4 regions of the Pseudomonas sp. NFX71 genome follow, and region 2 is predicted to be linked to each of the others. Evidence: predicted binding sites of a transcription regulator. Region 2 holds the regulator's gene; each other region holds the start of a gene.
What was found. Region 2 encodes FliA, which starts transcription of late flagellar genes. Its sites were predicted from a motif close to CTAAAGTTTNNNNNNNNNNNGCCGNTAA; they were not measured.

Region 1 (5,402 bases), 1.5 Mb from region 2:
GGGTGTTGCTCGAGCTGATTTACACCTTTACGCAAGCCTTACGCGGCAGCGAACAGTTGCTCGCTGATTTGCGTGTGAGCGTCGCTCATGGCTTTGGTGCGCACTTCGTCACCGTAAGCCAGGCCGTGAGCACGGACGAATTCGATGTCGGTGATGCCGATGAAGCCGAACAGCACTTTCAAATACTCTTCGTGAGCCACGCCAGTCGCCTGACCGGCATGCAAGCCGCCGGAAGTCGACACGATCACGACTTTCTTGCCACCGCACAGGCCTTCAGGGCCGGCTTCGGTGTAGCGGAAGGTCTGACCGGCAACGGCGATGCGGTCGATCCAGGCCTTGAGTTGGGTCGGGATGGTGAAGTTGTACATCGGCGCGGCAATGACTACGGCATCGGCGGCGAGGAATTCGGCCAGCGTCGAGGCGCTCAGTTCGGCTTCGTGCTGCTGGGCGGCATTGCGCAGTTCGGCGGCGGTGCCGGCGGCGACCAGGGTCGTGGCGGAGAAATGGCTGATGGCATCGCTGGCCAGGTCGCGGTAAGTCACCACGACGCTCGGCTCGGCGGCTTGCCAGGCTTTGACGACTTCACTGCTCAGCTGACGGGAAGCCGAGTTGTCACCAAGAATGCTCGAATCGATATGCAGCAGTTTCATGTGGGATCTCCAGGTGAGGATCGCCACGGGGCGATCTGATGGAGACAATCCTACAGACGAAACCAATAGCTGATTAGACTGCAACAATGCGATAGTTCGTCTCACTGATAGAACAATCGGGTTAACACCATGCAAGACCTCAATGACCTCTACTACTTCGCCAAGGTGGTCGAAGCCGGCGGTTTCGCTGCAGCCGGGCGTGTGCTGGGGATTCCCAAGTCGCGCTTGTCGCGGCGGATCGCCGAGCTGGAAGAACGCCTTGGCGCGCGCCTGTTGCAACGCACCACCCGGCAACTGAAGTTGACCGCCGTGGGCGAACGTTATTTGCGGCACTGCCAGGCCATGCTGCTGGAAGCCGAGATGGCCGATGAAGCCGTGGCCAGCATGTCCAGCGAACCCCGCGGACGCTTGCGGGTGTCCTGCCCCGTCGGGCTGGCTCACGAAATGCTGCCGACGGTGATCAGTCGGTTTCTCGAAAAATTCCCGCAGGTTCAACTGGAAGTGATGCTGCTCAACCGCCGGGTCGACCTGGTGACCGAGGGCGTCGACGTCGCGCTACGGGTGCGTGAATTGGGAGATGAAGACCCGTTGCTGGTCACCCGACGCCTGCGTCAGGCGCAGATGCTGATGGTGGCCAGTCCGGACTTTCTCCATGGGCGAGCGATCAATCATCCCGAGGAGCTCAAGGGCTTGCCGGTGCTTGGCGCCCTTGAAGCCGACCGCATGGTGCATATCCGCATGCTCGATCAACAGGGTAAAAGCCATGAACTTGCGCTCGAAGCCCGACTGGGCATCGACGACTTCATCGTGCGCAAGGCCTGCACACTCGCCGGCCAGGGCTTTACCATGCTGCCGATGATGTATTGCGAGCAGGAACTGGAAAGCGGCGCGCTGGTGCAATTGCTCCCTGACTGGTCGTTGCCTGGCGGCTGGCTGCAAGCGGTCTACCCTCACCGGCGCGGGGTCATGCCGGCGGTGCGCGCCTGGCTCGACCATTTGATCGAATCATTCAATGCCTGTGGGGACCGATTGATATGAAGGCTGGACGCATGAGCGAAGAGGATGTCGCGCAGTACTGCCTGGCGCTGCCGGGAGCGCGGGAAGACTACAAGTGGGGTGGCGTGCGGGTGTTTTCGATTGCCGGGAACAAGATGTTCGCCCTGCAGAACCTGCGGGGCGAATCCCTCGCCTTCAAGGTCGACAAGGACCTGTTTCTGGGGCATTGCGACCGCCCGGGCGTTCACCCGGCGCCGTACCTGGCGCGGGCCCAGTGGATCATCATGCAAACGCCCTACCCGCTGGGCGCCGAAGAACTGCAAAGCCTGTTGCAACGTTCCCATCAACTGGTGGTAAGCAAGCTGCCCAAGCGCACGCAGGTCGGACTGCTGCTTTAGAACAGCGCCAACAGGTTTGCCCCCAGGAACAGCTGATCAATCCAGAACACTTGATGCAGCAACACGATCATCCAGAACAGCAGTTGAAATGACACTTTGCGCGTCTTGTGCCGGAACACCTGCTGGGCGACCAAGGCGCCCGGCCAGCCGCCGGCGAGTTCAACTGCATGCAGCACGTTCTCCGGCGTACGCCAGGTGTCGGTGCGGGCCTTGCGCTTGTCGCTCCAATAAAGGAAGAACGCCAACACGCTGACGATGCCGTAGGCCGCCAGGGGTATCAGCGAAATCCCGCGCAGCCAGAACGACAACGAGCCCACCAACGGCAGCGCGCACACGGCCGCGAACACCAGCAGTTTCAGCCTGGGGTTCTGGATCTGCCCTCCGGAATTGCGTCCGGGGCTGCTGCTCCTGCCGGCATCATTCATGGCTTGACCGCAGTCCAGTCCACCCAGCCGAACTGCCAGGTGGCCAGGATCACCAGACCAAACGCAATGCGATACCAGGCGAACGCCGCGTAGCTGTGGCTGGCGATGAACTTGAGCAAGCCTCTGACGGCAATCATCGCGAAGATGAACGCGGTGATGAAACCGATGGCGAACACCGGAAAATCAGCCGGTACGAACAGGTCGCGATACTTGTAGCCCGAGTAGACCGCCGCGCCGACCATGGTCGGCATCGCGAGGAAAAACGAAAACTCGGTGGCGGTCTTGCGCGACAGCCCGAACAGCAAACCACCAATGATCGTCGAGCCTGAACGCGAGGTGCCCGGAATCATCGCCAGGCACTGGGCGAAGCCAACTTTCAAGGCATCTTTCCAGGTGATCTCATCGACGGTTTCGGCGTGTACTTCGTGCTGACGCTGCTCGGCCCACAACATCACGATGCCGCCCACGACCAATGCCGTGGCCACGGTGATCGGGTTGAACAGGTAATGGTGGATCAGGTCGGCAAAGATCACCCCCAATACCACCGCCGGCAGGAAGGCAATCAGCAGGTTGGCAGTAAAGCGCCGGGCGTTTGGCTGCGTCGGCAAACCAATGACGACATCAAAAATCTTGCGCCGGAATTCCCAGACCACGGCGAGAATCGCGCCGAGCTGAATAATGATGTTGAACGCCATGGCCCGCTCACCACCGAAATTGAGCACGTCGGCCACAATAATCTGGTGTCCGGTACTGGAAATCGGCAAAAACTCCGTCAGCCCTTCTACAACGCCAAGTATCAATGCCTGCAAGGCGGTCCAAAGATCCATCAATCCCCCAAAAGGCGATGCGCAACGGCATGCCCCGTTAATATTTTTTCAAGAACAGTCAGCGTAGCCAAAAGACCCGCGCGCACAGAATCCGGACGGAACCGTAAAAATTCCGTGAAACATCGACTTGGATTCAGGTTTTTCCGTGCGGGGCCGAAATCCTATCAGACAAGGCTGAATAACGCTGCCACGTTATTGGACTTGGGTCGGATATGCCCGATCGGCAAAGTGTGGTTGGATGCCGGCGATCATTTATTACAAGAAAAAGAAACCGGGGTGACAGCGTTATGAACAGCTTGCGAAATATGTCGATCAGCCGCCGCTTGTGGCTCATTTTGATCGTGGCCGTCATGATGCTTTTGACGTTGGGCGTGTTGATGCTCAAGCAGATCCACGAAGACCTTTATCACGCCAAGGCGCAGAAAACCCAGCACGTGGTGCAGACCGCCAGCGGCATTCTGACCTATTACCATGACCTGGAAACTGCCGGCACGCTCACACGCGAGGCCGCGCAGAAACAGGCGATGACCGCCGTTCGCGGCCTGCGGTATGACCAGAACGACTACTTCTGGATCAACGACCTGACGCCGGTGATGATCATGCACCCGGCCAACCCGAAACTCGATGGCCAGAACCTCTCGGCGATTCGCGACCCGGACGGGTTTGCGCTGTTCAACGAAATGGTCGCCCTCGCCAAAGCCAAGGGCGCCGGCGCAATCGACTATCGCTGGCCGAAACCGGGCGCCAGCGAGCCGGTGGCAAAAACGTCCTACGTCAAACTGTTCGAGCCATGGGGCTGGGTGATCGGCTCGGGCGTGTACATCGATGACATGCAAGCCGAGTTCATGGCCCAGGTCTGGAAAGCGACCGTCGTCGGGCTGGTGATTGCCGCCATCATGGCCCTGCTGGTGATCCTGATTGCTCGCAGCATCGTGCGCCCGCTCCAGGAAACCGTGAACGCCATGGCCAATATTGCCAGCGGTGAAAGCGACCTGACCCGCAGCCTCGATACCCATGGCCAGGATGAAGTGACGCAATTGGCCCGCCACTTCAATGCCTTTACCGCCAAACTGCGGTTGGTGATCGGTCAATTGCAGGTGTCCGCCAGCGCTTTGGGCCAGTCGTCCAGCGAGCTGGGCAACGACGCCGCGCAGGCCCAGCAACGCAGTCAGCAGCAATCCCAGCAGATGGAGCTGGTGGCCACGGCCATCAATGAAGTGACGTACGGCGTGCAGGATGTCGCCAAGAATGCCGAGCAAGCGGCCAGCGAAATGCGCGATGCCGAATCCCAGGCGCAGCAGGGCCAGGTCAACATCGACAGCAGCCTGCAACAGATCGACACGTTGTCCGGCACCATTGATCAGGCTGTGGAAGTCATCCGTACGCTCGCCACCGAAAGCACTCAGATCGGCAGCGTGCTGGAAGTGATCCGCTCTATCGCCGAGCAAACCAACCTGCTCGCCCTCAACGCCGCCATCGAGGCCGCCCGGGCCGGCGAGCAAGGTCGCGGGTTTGCCGTCGTGGCGGATGAGGTGCGTCTGCTGGCCCAGCGCACGCAGAAGTCCACCGCCGAGATCCAGTCGATGATCGAACGCCTGCAAGGCCACTCCGAAGCGGCGGTCAAGGTCATTGGCGACAGCAGTCGCGCATCGCAGCTGACCATCGAACAAGCCGGCCTGGCCGGTGCGAGCCTGAATGCCATTGGCCAGGCACTGCGCAACCTCAACGGCCTGAACGCCTCCATCGCCAGCGCCACCCTGCAACAGGCCCACGTGGTCGAGGACATCAACCAGAACGTCACCCAGGCCGCCGGTTTGTCCCACAGCACGGCGCTGGCGGCGGAACAGTCGAGTATGGCGAGCGTGCGGCTCAAGGATCTGAGCGAGCAGTTGAACGGTTTGCTCAAGCAGTTCCGCGTGTAATCCAGACACCAATCTCTGTGGCGAGGGGATTTATCCCCGTTCGGCTGCGAAGCAGTCGTCGATCTTTTGGGACCGCTCCGCGGTCCAACGGGGACAAGTCCCCTCGCCACAAAAGCTCGCTCGCCACAGAAGCCTCCTCGCCACAATCCCGGTACAATCCGCCCCCCTCTACGATTTCCCCAAG
Region 2 (5,402 bases):
TCCCGGGTTTGCATGTGTTGGCTTACCAGGAAATCCCTGACAACAAGCAAGTGACCATCGTTGCGACAGTAGGGCCCAACGGCTGAGGTAGTGGTTTATGCAAGTTAAGCGTTTTTTCGCCGCCGATATGCGTCAGGCCATGAAACTGGTTCGTGATGAGCTGGGCGCTGATGCCGCCATCATTGGCAACCGCCGGATCGCCGGTGGTGTCGAGTTGACGGCTGCCCTTGATTACAAACTGTCGGCGCTGGCTCCGCGTGTTCCGAACATGGAACTCGAGGACGAGCTGCGCAAGACCCAGTCGCGGATCGTGACCGCCCAGGCCGAACTGAGCCTGCGTAGCGAGGGCGAGAGCGACAAGTCCACCAATCGCCAGTTGTTCGCCGGCCTGCCACTCACCGCCGCCGAACCGCTGATCGAACCGACCTACACTGAACCCCGCCGTGCAGCCCCGGCCCCTGCGCCAGCCTCCGGCGGTGTCGATCCGCGGGCTTTCGATTCGATGCGTTTCGAACTCAACAGCCTGCGCGAACTGATGGAAGTACAACTTGGCTCCCTGGCCTGGAATCAGCTGCAAGGCAGCCGTCCGGCCCAGGCCAACCTGTGGCGTCGCCTGCAGCGCATCGGTTTGTCCGGTCCGTTGTCCCGCGATCTGCTGGAACTGATCACCGGCATTGACGAACCTCGTCAGGCCTGGCGCATGTTGCTGGCGCACCTGGCACGGATGATTGCCACGCCGGAAGTCGAGCCACTGGAAGAGGGCGGCGTGATTGCCATGGTTGGCCCTGCCGGCATGGGCAAGACCACCACGCTGGCCAAGCTCGCGGCCCGTTACGTGCTCAAGTACGGCGCGCAGAACATCGCGCTGGTGAGCATGGACAGCTACCGTATCGGCGCTCAGGAACAACTGAAGACTTTGGGTCGGATCCTCAACGTGTCGGTCACCCACATCGACCCGGGCCAGTCCCTGGTGCAGGCGCTGGACCCGTTGCTGCGCAAACGTGTAGTGCTGATCGATACCGCGGGTCTTCAGGCCAGCGATCCGGCACTGCGCATGCAGCTCGAAAGCCTGGCCGGTCGTGGCATCAAATCAAAAAATTATCTGGTTCTGGCAACCACCAGCCAGAAACAGGTTCTAACCGCCGCTTATCACAGTTACAAGCGCTGCGGGCTGGCTGGCTGCATCCTGACTAAACTGGATGAAACAGCAAGCCTGGGTGAGGTGTTGAGCCTGGCAATCAGTCATGAGTTGCCGGTGGCTTACCTGACCGATGGACCGCGGATTCCGGATGATTTGCATCTGCCGCGTCGTCATCAGCTGGTGAGCCGCGCCGTCAGCGTGCAAATGCAGGAAGAACCCAGCGAAGAAGCCATGGCTGACATGTTCGCTGATATTTACCACAGTCCGACCAAGCAGGTTGGCTGAGGTATTAATGAACAGTTTTTGTACCTACATCGATGGTCTGCCATGCATTGTTCCGTTTGTGAACGCGCAGCCAGTAATGTGGCCTCCGTCTATGCAAGACAAGGTAAAGAAATAACATGGGCAGCATGCATCCCGTACAGGTGATCGCGGTGACCGGCGGCAAAGGTGGCGTCGGGAAGACTAACGTGTCAGTGAACTTGTCCCTGGCTCTAGCTGAGCTCGGCCGGCGCGTCATGCTGCTGGACGCCGATCTGGGGCTGGCGAACGTTGACGTCCTGCTGGGACTGACACCCAAACGTACCCTGGCTGACGTAATCGAAGGCCGCTGTGAGCTGCGCGACGTGTTGTTGCAGGGGCCCGGCGGTATCCGCATCGTCCCGGCGGCGTCCGGCACGCAGAGCATGGTGCATCTGAGCCCGGCGCAACATGCCGGCCTGATCCAGGCGTTCAGCGATATCGGCGACAACCTCGACGTCCTGGTGATAGACACCGCTGCAGGTATTGGTGACTCGGTAGTCAGTTTCGTTCGCGCCGCGCAGGAAGTCTTGCTGGTGGTCTGCGACGAGCCGACCTCGATCACCGACGCCTACGCGCTGATCAAGCTGCTGAACCGCGACTACGGCATGAACCGCTTCCGCGTCCTGGCCAACATGGCCCAGAGCCCGCAGGAAGGTCGCAACCTGTTCGCCAAGTTGACCAAGGTCACGGATCGCTTCCTTGACGTCGCCTTACAATACGTCGGTGCGGTGCCGTACGACGAAAGCGTGCGCAAGGCCGTTCAGAAGCAGCGCGCGGTTTATGAAGCTTTCCCGCGTTCCAAGTGCTCCCTGGCCTTCAAGGCCATCGCACAAAAGGTCGATACCTGGCCGCTGCCTGCCAACCCGCGCGGACACCTGGAGTTTTTCGTCGAGCGCCTCGTGCAACAAACGGCAGGACCCGTGCTATGACAGCCAGCGGTTACAACCTTTACAAGAAATCGGCACGTGACGCGCAGTACGAGCTGATCGAGCGTTACGCGCCACTGGTCAAACGCATTGCCTATCACTTGCTGGCGCGATTGCCGGCCAGTGTCCAGGTCGAAGACCTGATCCAGGCCGGCATGATCGGTCTGCTTGAAGTGTCGACCAAATACGACGCCAGCAAAGGCGCGAGTTTCGAGACGTACGCGGGCATTCGAATCCGCGGCGCGATGCTCGATGAAGTCCGCAAGGGGGACTGGGCGCCACGCTCGGTCCACCGCAATACCCGCATGGTCAGCGACGCAATTCGCTCGATTGAAGCTAAAACCGGCCGTGACGCTAAAGATCACGAAGTTGCGGCCGAACTCCAATTGAGTCTCGACGATTACTACGGGATTTTGAACGACACCCTGGGCAGCCGGTTATTCAGTTTCGACGATCTTTTGCAGGACGGCGAACACGAAGGGCTGCACGAGGATGGCGCGAGTGCTCATCTCGAGCCGTCACGCGATCTGGAAGATGAACGCTTCCAGGCGGCGCTGGCGGACGCGATTGCCAATTTGCCGGAGCGTGAGCGACTGGTGTTGGCGCTGTACTACGACGAAGAGTTGAATCTCAAGGAAATCGGTGAGGTCCTGGGGGTCAGCGAATCTCGGGTCAGCCAGTTACACAGCCAGTGCGCGGCCCGTTTGCGGGGGCGTTTGGGGGAGTGGCGAGCGCGCTGAAGGCAGTGTGGGGACACTGCGAACGTGGCTGGTGTGGTGTTGAACTGCGCCGGTCTCGATCTGTTGTGCTCCAGACAGTCATTGAGTGCTTTGCCGGATTGATTGAAATGGCGCGTCCAGGTGCTGGGCGCGTTTAAGACTGCTTGGAGGTCGAATTGGACAAGAACATGAAAATCCTCATCGTTGATGACTTCTCAACGATGCGGCGGATCATAAAAAACCTGTTGCGTGACCTTGGGTTCACCAACACGGTGGAGGCTGACGATGGCACTACTGCCATTCCGGTTCTCAACAGCGGGAGCATCGACTTTCTGGTAACGGACTGGAACATGCCTGGCATGACCGGCATCGATCTGCTGCGCCACGTGCGCGCCGATGAAAAGCTCAAGCACCTGCCGGTGCTGATGGTGACCGCTGAAGCCAAGCGCGAGCAGATCATCGAAGCGGCCCAGGCTGGTGTTAACGGCTATGTGGTCAAACCCTTCACGGCCCAGGCGTTAAAAGAAAAAATCGAGAAGATTTTCGAACGCATCGGTTGAGAAACTGCGCCACGGGGGAGCTATGGACCACAACGAATCTTCACAGGGCGATTTTGAATCGACCCTGAAAAAACACGCGGTCGAATTGGTCGAAAGCCTTGAAAAAGGCAGGTTCGGCGACGCTGTGCAACTGATCCATGAGCTCAATCAGACCCGTGACCGCGGCCTGTATCAGGAAGTGGGCAAGCTCACCCGCGAGCTGCACAGCGCGATCGTCAATTTCCAGATTGACCCGCACATGCCGCAAGCCGAGGAAGTGTCGCAGATCACGGATGCCACTGAGCGCTTGGGCTACGTGGTGAAGCTGACCGAGGCTGCCGCCAACCGCACCATGGATCTGGTCGAAAACTCCACACCGCTGGTCAACAGCCTGAGCGATGAAGCTCAGGCGCTGAGCACGGATTGGGGGCGGTTCATGCGTCGCGAAGTCGGGGCCGAGGAGTTCCGCGAACTGGCTCGGCGTGTCGACGGTTTCCTGACACGCAGCAGCGCGGACAATCGCGCAGTGTCGAGCAACCTCAACGACATTCTGCTCGCTCAGGATTACCAGGACCTCACAGGTCAAGTGATCAAGCGTGTGACCCAATTGGTCACCGAAGTTGAAAGCAACCTGCTCAAGCTCGTGCTTATGGCCAGTCAGGTGGACCGCTTTGCGGGCATCGAACATGACCGTGAAGCGATGCTTGCTGAAAAAGATCCGCAAAAACATCTCTCTCAGGGTGAAGGTCCGCAGATTCATGCCGATAAAAGAGAAGACGTTGTGTCCGGTCAGGACGATGTGGACGATTTGCTATCCAGCCTGGGATTTTAGAAATTTAGAATTTTAGGTTTTTTAGGTTTTTAGACCTGTTAGGAGCACCCCCTTAATGAGCTTCGGCGCCGATGAAGAGATCCTTCAGGATTTCCTGGTTGAGGCCGGCGAGATTCTAGAGCAACTGTCCGAACAGCTGGTCGAGCTTGAAAGCCGACCGGATGATGCGGACTTGCTCAATGCAATTTTTCGCGGTTTTCACACTGTAAAAGGGGGCGCCGGCTTCCTCCAGCTCAACGAGCTGGTGGAGTGCTGTCACATCGCCGAGAACGTGTTCGACATCCTGCGCAAGGGTGAACGTCGCGTCGACTCGGAATTGATGGACGTGGTACTCGAAGCGCTGGACGCGGTGAACAGCATGTTCAGCGAAGTCCGCGAACGCAGCCCGATCACGGCTGCCACGCCTGAATTGCTCGCGGCCCTGGCCCGTCTGGCCGAGCCGCAAACCGCCGATGAAGCCGCACCTGTGGCTCAAGTGGTGGAAGAACCGGCTGCCGAAGCCGAATCAGGCGACATCACCGATAACGAATTCGAACAACTGCTGGACTCGCTGAACGCCGTCAAGGCTCAGGCCGAGGCGCCGGTGGCGGCTGCGCAGCCTGCCGCGGACGCAGCAGCCAGCGACGAAATCACCGATGCAGAATTCGAGTCGTTGCTCGATCAATTGCACGGCAAGGGCCAGTTCGCCGTCGACGCGGTGGCGGCACCTGCAGCCCCCGCCGCACCGGCTGCCCCGAAAGCGGCAGGCGACAGTTCCGACATCACCGACGACGAGTTCGAAGCACTGCTCGATCAACTGCACGGCAAGGGCAACTTTGCCGTCGACGCGCTGGAGTCGGCCATTGCTTCGGCCCCGGCCGCCGCGGTGCCTACCGCTAAAGCGGCCGGCAGCGATCTGATCTCGGACCACGAGTTCGAATCGCTGCTCGACGAATTGCACGG
Region 3 (5,402 bases), 2.8 Mb from region 2:
CGCCGAAGATGCTCAGCGTCGCCCACAAGTGCCCGACCTGGACGCCGAGGGGGCCGAGCAGACCGGCCTCTACGGAAAGGCCCATGCCGGCGAGGATGACCAGGGGCAACAACAAGAGCCGTAACCCTGGTTTGGTGGTTGGCGTTGTGGCAACGCCCACGTCGATTGAAGAAGATTGCATGAATGAACACCTGCCATTTATCAGAAAAAACACCTTCCCTTGTGGGATCGAGCCTGCTCGCGATAGCGATTTGTCAGTCACCTTGATGTTGGATGTCTGGCCGCTATCGCGAGCAGGCTCGCTTCCACATGGGTTTTGAGTAGTCAGTGGAACAGGCGCGCATTATCGGCGGGTGCTGCTTTGCGATAAACGGGATCATACTGACAACACTTTTGCGCAACTCGCACAGCAGGAACCGCCATGCACGGCCTCAACGAATTGGGATTCAAGGCGCTTCGGCTATTTGTCGCGGTGCTCGATCACGGCAGCTTTTCCGAGGTAGCCCGCCGAGAAGGCCTGGCGCCCTCCTCGATTTCCCGACAGATCCAGTTGATGGAACAAGCCCTGAGCCAGCAATTGCTCTACCGTCACACCCGCGCCGTCTCGCCCACCGAAGCAGGACGAATGCTCGGCCACCATGCGCGGCTGGTGCTGGTGCAACTGGAAGAAGCCGAACAAGCCCTGCAGGAACAGCAAAGCGAGCCCAGCGGGTTGGTGCGGATCAATGCCCCCGTGGTGTTCGGGCAACGGCACCTGACACCGTGGCTCGGGCAGTTGTGCGAGCGCTATCCGAAACTGCAACTGGACATCCAACAGACCGACAGCTACATCGACCCGTTGCAGGAAGGCGCCGACCTGTTGTTCCGCATCGGCCCGCTGCACGATTCGAGTATGCAGGCGCGCATTCTGGCGCCCCACCGCTTTCAGGTCGCGGCAAGCCCGGCCTACCTTGAGCGCCATGGCATCCCGCAACATCCCCAGGACCTGGCGGCGCATCAATGCCTGGCCTACAAAGGTGTAACCGGCCAGCAGCGCTGGTTTTTCCGCCAGGGTCGGCAGGACTGGACGCCCTATTCGGTGAAGGGACCGCTCACCGGCAACCACGCCGACACACTCACCCAGGCCGCCGAACAGGGCTTGGGGCTGGTGATGTTTCCGTCATGGCTGATTGGTGAGGCCGTGCGCAACGGCACGCTGGTGCCGGTGCTGGGGGACTATCAGGTGTCCAACAGCCTTGAGCCGCAGCAGATCGCCGTGCTCTGGCCCGGCAGCCGACGGTTATCCGTGAAGGTGCGCACGGTGATTGATTTCTTTGTCGAATGCTTTGGGCCGGTGCCGTATTGGGACAGGCCCTAGAACCTGAGTCGAACACGCGAGTGTGGCGAGGGAGCTTGCTCCCGCTTGAGTGCGCAGCGCTCACAAATTTTCAGGGCCGCTGCGCAGCCCAGCGCGAGCAAGCTCGCTCGCCACAAGAGCATCATCAAATCAGATACGGAACTGTCCGACCAGACTGCCCAGGCGCTGACCCAGATCCGCGAGGCTGCGGGAGGTCTGGGCGCCGAGCTGGGTTTCGTCAGCCACGTTGTCCACAGCCACCGCGATCTGATGCACGCTGCGGTTGATCTCTTCGGCCACGGCGGTCTGCTCTTCGGCGGCGCTGGCGATCTGTGCGTTCATCGAGTTGATGGTGCCGATCAGCTGGGCCATGGTGTCGAGGGACGCGCCCGCTTCGTTCGCCTGTGCGGACGTACCGTCGCCAGCCTCGCTGGAACGGCGCATCGCTTCCACCGCCGATTGAGTACCCGCCTGCAGGCGATCGATCATGCCCTGGATTTCCTGGGTGCTGATTTGCGTGCGGCTGGCCAGCGCGCGGACTTCGTCGGCCACCACCGCAAAACCGCGACCGGCCTCACCGGCACGGGCCGCTTCGATCGCAGCGTTGAGCGCCAACAGGTTGGTCTGTTCGGCAATCGAACGGATCACCCCAAGCACACTGACAATCGACGACACGTCCTTTTGCAGGCTGTCGAGGGACACGCCGCTGCTGCGAATATCGTCGACCAATGCATGAATCTTGACGATGCTGCCCGCCACCACACGCTTGGCGGTCTGGCCTTCTTCGTCGGTCTGTTGCGCGGCGACGGCGGCGTTCTGTGCACTTTTGGCAACTTCCTGCGCGGCGGCCGACATTTCGTTGATCGCCGTGGCGACCTGATCGGTCTCGTGACGCTGACGCTCCATCGCCTGATCCGAGCGCTGAGCCTGATCGGATACCTGATTCACCAGCCCGGTCAGTTGCGAGGTCATTTCAGTGATCTGGCGCACCAGGCCGTGGATCTTGTCGACAAAACGGTTGAACGAACCGGCGAGCTGGCCGAGTTCGTCCTGGCTGGTGATGGTCAGGCGCCGGGTCAGGTCGCCCTCGCCTGCCGCGATGTCATCGAGGTTGGCTTTCATCAGGTTCAGCGGACGCAGGATGGTGTTGGCCAGCAGCATGCCGGCGGCGGCGATCACCAACAGCACCACTACGGCGATGCCGATGATGCTCAGCAACACGCCTTCCATGCGCTCCTGAACCTTGGCCTCGACCACCGCCACCTGCGCTTCGATGCCGTCGAGGTTGACCGAGGTGCCGACGGCCATGTCCCACTTCGGCAGGTATTCGGTGTAGCCGAGTTTCGGCACCAGCACCTTGGTATTGCCGGGCAATGGCGAGCTGTATTGCAGGTAATGCGTACCGTCCTTGGCGACTTTCACCAGGTCGCGGTTGACGTAGACGCCGTTCGGATCACGGTTGTCCTTGAAGCTTTGGCCCACGCCTTCAGGGCTGTTGGCCTTGAACAGGCGCACGGTGTTGGAGTCGTAGCCGAAGAAGTAACCTTCCTTGCCGTAGCTGACGCTCGACAGCAATTTGATCACCTGGGCCCGCGCCGCGTCGTCACCCGGGGCTGCGGCGTCGTAGAGCGGTTTGATCGTAGTCATCGCCACGGCCACGTAACTTTGCAGGGTGGCCTTGGCATCGCTGAGCAGGCGTTGGCGCGTCTCCTCGACTTCCTTGCGGGCCTGCTCCTGCAGCACGAACAACGTGGTCAAACTGATGACCAGCGCAAAGAGCAACACCGGGAGTACGGCAAGGGACAGGACTTTAGCCTTCAGGCTCATGCGCATGACGGTTCACTCTTTTTGATTTTTGTTGGCGTGGTTAAAGGCTTTAACGGCACGCCGGATCAAAAGTTGAATGCTCAAAAAAGATCGCAGCCCTCGGCAGCGCCTACAGGGTGTGTGCCATTCCTTTGTAGGGCTGCCGAAGGCTGCGATCTTTTGATCCTGAATCAGAGCACCATCGCCGCCACCCAACCGAACGCCAGCAGCGGCAGGTTGTAATGCAGGAAGGTCGGCACCACGGTGTCCCAGATGTGGTGATGCTGGCCGTCGATGTTCAGGCCGGAGGTCGGGCCCAGTGTCGAGTCCGAAGCCGGCGAACCGGCATCGCCCAACGCGCCGGCGGTGCCAACGATGCACACGATGGCGATCGGGCTGAAACCCAGTTGCACACACAGCGGCACGAAAATCGCCGCCAGAATCGGCACGGTGGAAAACGATGAGCCGATGCCCATGGTCACCAGCAAGCCGACCAGCAACATCAACAGCGCGCCGATGCCCTTGCTGTGGCCGATCCACGACGCCGACGTTTCAACCAGCGTCTGCACCTGACCAGTGGCTTTCATCACTTCGGCAAACCCCGAGGCGGCGATCATGATGAAGCCGATCATCGCCATCATCTTCATGCCTTCGGTGAACAGGTCGTCGGTGTCGCGCCACTTGACGATGCCCGACACCGAGAAGATCAGGAAACCCGCCAGCGCACCGATAATCATCGAATCCAGCAGTAGCTGAATGATGAACGCCGCCGCGATGGCCACACCCGCGACCATCAGGCTCAACGGGTTGTACTGGACCGCAACCTGTTCGACCTGCTCGATCTTTTCCAGGTTGTAGACGCGTTTCTTGCGGTAGCTGATGAACGCTGCCGCCAGCCCCACGACCATGCCCAGCGCCGGAATGCCCATGGCATGGGTAACGTTGATGCCGCTGATGTCCACGCCGCTGCGGGCCACGTTGGCCAGGAGGATTTCATTGAGGAAGATGTTGCCGAAACCCACCGGCAGGAACATGTACGGCGTGATCAGGCCGAAGGTCATGACACAGGCGATCAAGCGGCGATCCAGTTGAAGCTTGGTCAGCACATACAACAGTGGCGGCACCAGCAACGGAATAAACGCGATATGTATCGGCAGAATATTCTGTGAAGCGATGGCCACCACCCAGAGCAAACCGATCAACAGCCACTTGACCGAGCCACCACCGTTGGCGTGCTGGCGATCGACCATGGCCAGGGCCTTGTCCGCCAGCGCATGGGCGAGGCCGGACTTGGCAATCGCCACCGCGAAGGCGCCGAGCAAGGCATAGGACAAGGCCACCGTGGCCCCGCCGCCGAGGCCGCTGTTGAACGCTTTCAGGGTGGCGTCGATGCCCAGGCCACCGGTCAGGCCGCCCACCAGCGCGCCGATAATCAGCGCGATCACAACGTGCACGCGGGACAGGCTGAGCACCAGCATGACGCCGACCGCGGCAATTACAGCATTAATCATCGTTACCTCAAGGCAAGCGAAATGAACCCAGCCGGCAGTCTGCGAAGAGACGCCAGCGGGACAAGGAATGGGTTTTATTAGACGGCGCGCACTGTGCCGCAGAGTGGGGCCGGTGTCAAAGCGAGTGGTGCCAACGAACATGTAACGGCCAGTGATACCCCTGTGGCGAGGGGATTTATCCCCGTTTGGCTGCGCAGCAGCCACAATCGATTCGTCTGGATAATTGCAGGGGCCGCTTCGCGACCCAACGGGGATAAATCCCCTCGCCACACGTCCCACTCCTCACCACAGATATATATCCCTTCTCCAGAGATAAACCTCTTGCCACAAAAGCTCCGCACACCGAATAAAGAAAGCGGATTCGCGGCCGTTACAGTGCAAAGTCTCAGATATTTATCGAATAAGGACGTCTCCATGTCGCTCAGACAACTTTCCATTCAATGGAAAATCACCCTGCTGGCCGGGCTTTGCCTGGCGGGTATCGTGACCTTGCTGGTAGGTCTTTCGCTGTACCGCATGGAGCACAGCTCCGAGCTGGTGAAAGCCTCGAGCATGGAGATGCTCACCGAAGCTGCCCAGGCCCGGATCGAGTCCCAGGGCGAAAACCAGGCGCTGGGGATTCGCCAGCAGTTCATGGACGCCTATCAATATGGCCACGGCTTTTCACGTCAGGTGTTGTTCCTGCGTGATCAGGCCGAAAAGCGCTTTCTCGATGCCTTCGACCTGCGCGAAGACCTGACCCGCCAGGT
Region 4 (5,402 bases), 3.1 Mb from region 2:
GTCGTGTTTCTCACCAGTGCCGAGTCAGAGAATCTGCTGAAAGAAAACGCGCTCAAATTTTTCAGACACGTAAAGAAACGCAACGGTGCACCGTTTTGCATTGCTTACAACGTGAGCTCACGCCATGTGACGGTCATTGATCAACTCGCCAGACTGACCCACAGCGGTCAGTAGCGTTTACGATCGAAAGGAGAGAAGCAGGCAAAAATGCCGCTTGCGAAAACAAGAAGAAAGATGAATCGCAATGTCAGAAAAAAACCCTATTCCCAAATTTGTGGCCTTGTCGAAAACAAGGCCACAAATTCCATCAAGGCGTCAGAAACTTTAGAAAAGCTTCCGGCCTTTGTTCGCCGCAATGCGCATGCGCAGGGCGTTTAGCTTGATGAAGCCAGCCGCATCCGCCTGATTGTAAGCGCCGCCATCTTCTTCAAATGTCGCAATGTTGGCGTCGAACAACGATTCGTCGGACTTGCGCCCCGTGACGATCACATTGCCCTTGTACAGCTTCAGGCGCACAACGCCGTTCACGTGTGCCTGGGAAGCATCGATCATCTGTTGCAGCATCAGACGCTCAGGACTCCACCAGTAACCGGTGTAGATCAGGCTGGCGTATTTAGGCATCAACTCGTCTTTGAGGTGAGCCACTTCGCGGTCCAGGGTGATCGATTCGATCGCACGGTGGGCGCGCAGCATGATGGTGCCGCCTGGGGTTTCGTAGCAGCCACGGGACTTCATGCCCACGTAACGGTTCTCGACGATGTCGAGGCGGCCGATGCCGTGTTCGCCACCGATACGGTTCAGGGTCGCCAGCACCGTAGCCGGAGTCATTTCGACGCCGTCCAGTGCAACGATGTCGCCGTTGCGATAGGTCAGTTCCAGGTATTGCGCTTTATCTGGAGCCTTCTCCGGGGAGACGGTCCATTTCCACATGTCTTCTTCGTGCTCGGTCCAGGTGTCTTCCAGCACGCCGCCTTCATAGGAGATGTGCAACAGGTTGGCATCCATCGAGTACGGGGATTTTTTCTTGCCGTGACGCTCGATCGGGATGTTGTGCTTTTCAGCGTAATCCATCAGCTTTTCACGGGACAGCAGGTCCCATTCGCGCCACGGTGCAATCACTTTTACACCTGGCTTCAAGGCGTAGGCGCCCAGTTCGAAACGAACCTGGTCGTTGCCTTTGCCGGTGGCGCCGTGGGAAATGGCGTCAGCGCCGGTTTCGTTGGCGATTTCGATCAGGCGCTTGGCGATCAACGGACGAGCGATGGAAGTACCCAGCAGGTACTCGCCTTCGTAAACGGTGTTGGCGCGGAACATCGGGAAAACGAAATCGCGCACGAATTCTTCGCGCAGATCGTCGATGTAGATCTCTTTCACGCCCATGGCCTGAGCCTTGGCACGTGCAGGTTCGACCTCTTCGCCCTGACCCAGGTCAGCGGTGAAGGTCACGACTTCACAGTTATAAGTATCCTGCAGCCACTTGAGGATCACCGAAGTGTCCAGGCCGCCGGAATACGCCAGAACGACCTTGTTTACGTCCGCCATGCCATCACTCCACGGGGTTCTACGGAAAGCCGGGAAGTCTACCGCTCATACGGAATAATTTACAGTGGCGCGACAGCTTATGACGACGAAGCGACAGATTATGTCGACCGCGCGACGATGACCGATGGGTCAGGAAGTCTTCGCCGCGCTCGCCGATGCTGTTGATTGAGGCGCCGGCGGCTCGGTGGGTGCGACCCGCGCGAGGTGCACATTGACTCGACGATTCTTCGCCCGATTGGCCGCATTGGTGTTGGGTACCAATGGATAACGCTCACCATGAAAGCGCACGGTAACCTGCGATTCCTGCACACCGTTGGCCTTGAAGAACTCCATGACCGCCAGGGCCCGACGCCGCGACAGGTCTCGATTGGTCAGGCGGTTGCCGCTGTTGTCGGAGTGGCCGTCAAGCTCGATGTGATTGACCGTGGGATCGGCCTTCATGAACTCCAGCATCACCTGCAGCTGAGCCTTGGCCTGCGCGTCGAGGTCCAGGCCGTCGCCGGGAAAGCCGATCTGCGTTTGCTTGATCTGCTCGAAATTCTTCGGCAGCAGTTTCGCCACGCAGCCCTGATAATCGTTGAACGCCTTGCTGAACTTGACCGGCAACAGCCGCACTTCCGAGACCCGGCCATCGCCCGAAGAATGCCGGACGACCGGGCTGCGCCCATCCATCAAGCCGCTGATCAAGCGCCCGGCCTGAACCTGCGAACTGTTGAACAGCACATTGCCGCTGCCGATCCGCACGGAACCGAGATTGATGTCGCCACGCCCCGGCTGCCAGGGTGCAGCAGCCGCCAATAAGGTCGCCGAGCCGCCGCCGACCATCGAGTTATAAGCTTTCAGACGAAACGTCGCCTGCTCGCCGGCGCGACGCACGAACTCACCCGAACCGAAATCGGTGATCGGTTGAATCAGGCGGCACTCGAACTTGTCCCCTTCGACCGTCCACTCGATGCTCTCCAGACGGGTCTGGAAAGTGAGCGCCATCGCGGGAAGGCTGGCAAACACACTGAGCAAGGCTAAATAACGCTGGCGCACGGGAGGCTCCACTGGCTTCTACAACAAAAAGACCGACACACACATGTTTACGGCGTACCTGTTGGATATCGGAAGCTTCCCGCAAAACTTGATAGCGAGTGCCTGAGAGAGTCTTTTCCGGTAGCATTCCCCTGAGTTTGACCCGCCTGGAATCCCCTCATGTCCGACCGCCTGACCCTGCTGCGTCCCGACGACTGGCACATTCATCTTCGCGATGGTGCCGTGTTGACCAATACCGTTGCGGATGTCGCGCGCACCTTTGGTCGCGCCATCATTATGCCCAACCTGGTACCTCCGGTGCGCAACGCCGCTGAAGCCGACGGCTATCGCCAGCGGATTCTCGCTGCACGTCCGGCCGGCAGCCGTTTCGAACCGTTGATGGTGCTTTACCTGACCGACCGCACCCAGCCCGAAGAAATTCGTGAAGCCAAGGCCAGCGGTTTCGTGTTCGCCGCCAAGTTGTACCCGGCCGGCGCGACCACCAACTCGGATTCTGGCGTCACCAGTATCGACAAGATTTTCCCTGCGCTCGAGGCCATGGCCGAAGTCGGGATGCCTTTGTTGATTCACGGTGAAGTAACCCGTGGCGATGTCGACGTGTTCGACCGCGAAAAAATCTTCATCGATGAGCACATGCGTCGTGTGGTCGAGCGTTTCCCGACGCTCAAAGTGGTGTTCGAACACATCACCACCGCGGACGCCGTGCAGTTCGTCAACGAGGCTTCGGCCAATGTTGGCGCGACCATCACCGCGCATCACCTCTTGTACAACCGCAACCACATGCTGGTCGGCGGAATTCGGCCGCACTTCTACTGCTTGCCGATTCTCAAGCGCAACACCCACCAGGAAGCGCTGCTCGACGCCGCCACCAGCGGCAGCGACAAGTTCTTCCTCGGCACCGACTCGGCACCGCATGCCCAGCACGCCAAGGAAGCCGCTTGCGGTTGTGCCGGTTGCTACACCGCTTATGCGGCGATCGAGATGTACGCCGAAGCGTTCGAACAGCGCAATGCGCTGGACAAGCTCGAAGCCTTCGCCAGCCTTAACGGCCCGCGCTTCTATGGCCTGCCGGTGAACACCGATCGCATTACCCTGGTCCGCGACGAGTGGACCGCCCCAACCAGCCTGCCATTTGGCGAGCTGACCGTTATCCCGCTGCGCGCCGGTGAAAAACTGCGCTGGCGCCTGCTGGAGGAACACGCGTGAGTGAAGACCATTTCGATGACGAACAGGACGGTCAAGGCGGCGGAAGTGGTCCACGCCACCCGATGGCAGCTCGATTCCGTGGATACCTGCCAGTCGTTGTCGACGTTGAAACCGGTGGTTTCAACTCTGCCACTGACGCTTTGCTGGAAATAGCCGCTACCACCATCGCCATGGATGAAAAGGGCTTTGTATACCCTGATCACACCTATTTCTTCCGCGTCGAGCCGTTTGAAGGCGCCAACGTCGAAGCGGCCGCCCTGGAGTTCACCGGGATCAAACTCGATCACCCGCTGCGCATGGCAGTAAGTGAAGAAGCGGCGCTGACCGATATCTTCCGTGGTATCCGCAAGGCGTTGAAAGCCAACGGCTGCAAGCGGGCGATCCTGGTCGGGCACAACAGCAGTTTCGACCTGGGCTTCCTGAACGCAGCGGTTGCGCGCCTGGACATGAAGCGCAACCCGTTCCATCCATTCTCCAGCTTCGACACGGCAACCCTCGCCGGTCTGGCCTACGGTCAAACCGTGTTGGCGAAAGCCTGTCAGGCCGCCGACATCGACTTCGACGGTCGCGAGGCTCACTCGGCTCGCTACGACACCGAGAAGACGGCTGAGCTGTTCTGCGGCATCGTCAATCGCTGGAAGCAGATGGGCGGCTGGGAAGACTACAACGACTGATCCAACACTTGTGGCGAGGGAGCTTGCTCCCTGGCCACAGACTCAGCGTCGTGCTTGAGCGAACGGCATCGGTTTTATCCCGCCCATAAAAAAACCGGCCTCGACGGCCGGTTTTTTTATGCCTCGAACGCGCCTTACAGGGCAGCAGCGTTCTCGGTCAGGTAGGCCGCGACGCCTTCGGTCGAAGCGGTCATGCCTTTGTCGCCTTTTTTCCAGTTGGCAGGGCAGACTTCGCCGTGCTCTTCGTGGAATTGCAGAGCGTCGACCAGACGGATCAGCTCTTCCATGTTACGGCCCAGCGGCAGGTCGTTGATGATCTGCGAGCGGACAACGCCTTTGTCGTCGATCAGGAACGCGCCACGGAAAGCCACGCCGCCTTCGGACTCAACGTCGTAGGCCTTGGCAATTTCGTGCTTCATGTCGGCAGCCATGGTGTAGCGAACTTGGCCGATACCGCCATTGTTCACCGGGGTGTTGCGCCATGCGTTGTGAGTGAAGTGCGAGTCGATCGAAACGGCGATCACTTCAACATTGCGTGCCTTGAAGTCGGACATGCGGTTGTCCAGAGCGATCAGCTCGGATGGGCACACGAAGGTGAAGTCCAGTGGGTAGAAGAACACCAGGCCGTATTTGCCTTTGATGGCCGAAGACAGGGTGAAGCTGTCGACGATTTCGCCATTGCCGAGTACGGCCGGTACGGTGAAGTCAGGGGCTTGCTTGCCTACGAGTACGCTCATTGAATATCTCCTGGTGTAAAAACGTGAAGTTCCGGGTTGGCGCCAGCCTGCCACCCTCAGGCGACAGCCCTGTGACACCCACCCGCTTCATAAGGACCGGCCATCATACACTGCGTTTTTGAGCTGTCCTCAACGGTTTTTCGTCAACACCTCAAATTGCTGTCTTCGCGATTACTGGCAGATTGCCCTGGGGAAAACCGTTCGT

Region 1: a site for FliA is predicted at 3,429-3,456, ahead of ACM1ZW_RS24155 (methyl-accepting chemotaxis protein). Genes of this name have one in related genera too.
Region 3: a site for FliA is predicted at 3,213-3,240, ahead of ACM1ZW_RS30565 (methyl-accepting chemotaxis protein). Genes of this name have one in related genera too.
Region 4: a site for FliA is predicted at 2,646-2,673, ahead of ACM1ZW_RS02840 (flagellar protein MotY). Genes of this name have one in related genera too.

What each region holds. Positions count from the first base shown of each region.
Region 1 is NZ_CP182230.1:5,161,048-5,166,449, reverse strand. It holds gene ACM1ZW_RS24180 (FMN-dependent NADH-azoreductase) at 39-650, opposite strand; gene ACM1ZW_RS24175 (LysR substrate-binding domain-containing protein) at 780-1,688, shown strand; gene ACM1ZW_RS24170 (MmcQ/YjbR family DNA-binding protein) at 1,685-2,044, shown strand; gene ACM1ZW_RS24165 (DUF1294 domain-containing protein) at 2,041-2,469, opposite strand; gene ACM1ZW_RS24160 (undecaprenyl-diphosphate phosphatase) at 2,466-3,296, opposite strand; gene ACM1ZW_RS24155 (methyl-accepting chemotaxis protein) at 3,584-5,218, shown strand.
Region 2 is NZ_CP182230.1:3,709,109-3,714,510, forward strand. It holds gene flhA (flagellar biosynthesis protein FlhA) at 1-86, shown strand, start outside; gene flhF (flagellar biosynthesis protein FlhF) at 98-1,426, shown strand; gene fleN (flagellar synthesis regulator FleN) at 1,543-2,373, shown strand; gene fliA (RNA polymerase sigma factor FliA) at 2,370-3,110, shown strand; gene ACM1ZW_RS17150 (chemotaxis response regulator CheY) at 3,278-3,649, shown strand; gene ACM1ZW_RS17155 (protein phosphatase CheZ) at 3,672-4,460, shown strand; gene ACM1ZW_RS17160 (chemotaxis protein CheA) at 4,516-5,402, shown strand, end outside.
Region 3 is NZ_CP182230.1:6,551,494-6,556,895, forward strand. It holds gene ACM1ZW_RS30555 (DMT family transporter) at 1-181, opposite strand, end outside; gene ACM1ZW_RS30560 (LysR family transcriptional regulator) at 422-1,357, shown strand; gene ACM1ZW_RS30565 (methyl-accepting chemotaxis protein) at 1,487-3,169, opposite strand; gene ACM1ZW_RS30570 (Na+/H+ antiporter family protein) at 3,334-4,650, opposite strand; partial or broken gene ACM1ZW_RS30575 (chemotaxis protein) at 5,287-5,402, shown strand, end outside.
Region 4 is NZ_CP182230.1:613,195-618,596, forward strand. It holds gene ACM1ZW_RS02830 (hypothetical protein) at 1-174, shown strand, start outside; gene ACM1ZW_RS02835 (argininosuccinate synthase) at 325-1,542, opposite strand; gene ACM1ZW_RS02840 (flagellar protein MotY) at 1,672-2,580, opposite strand; gene pyrC (dihydroorotase) at 2,740-3,786, shown strand; gene rnt (ribonuclease T) at 3,783-4,460, shown strand; gene ACM1ZW_RS02855 (peroxiredoxin) at 4,595-5,197, opposite strand.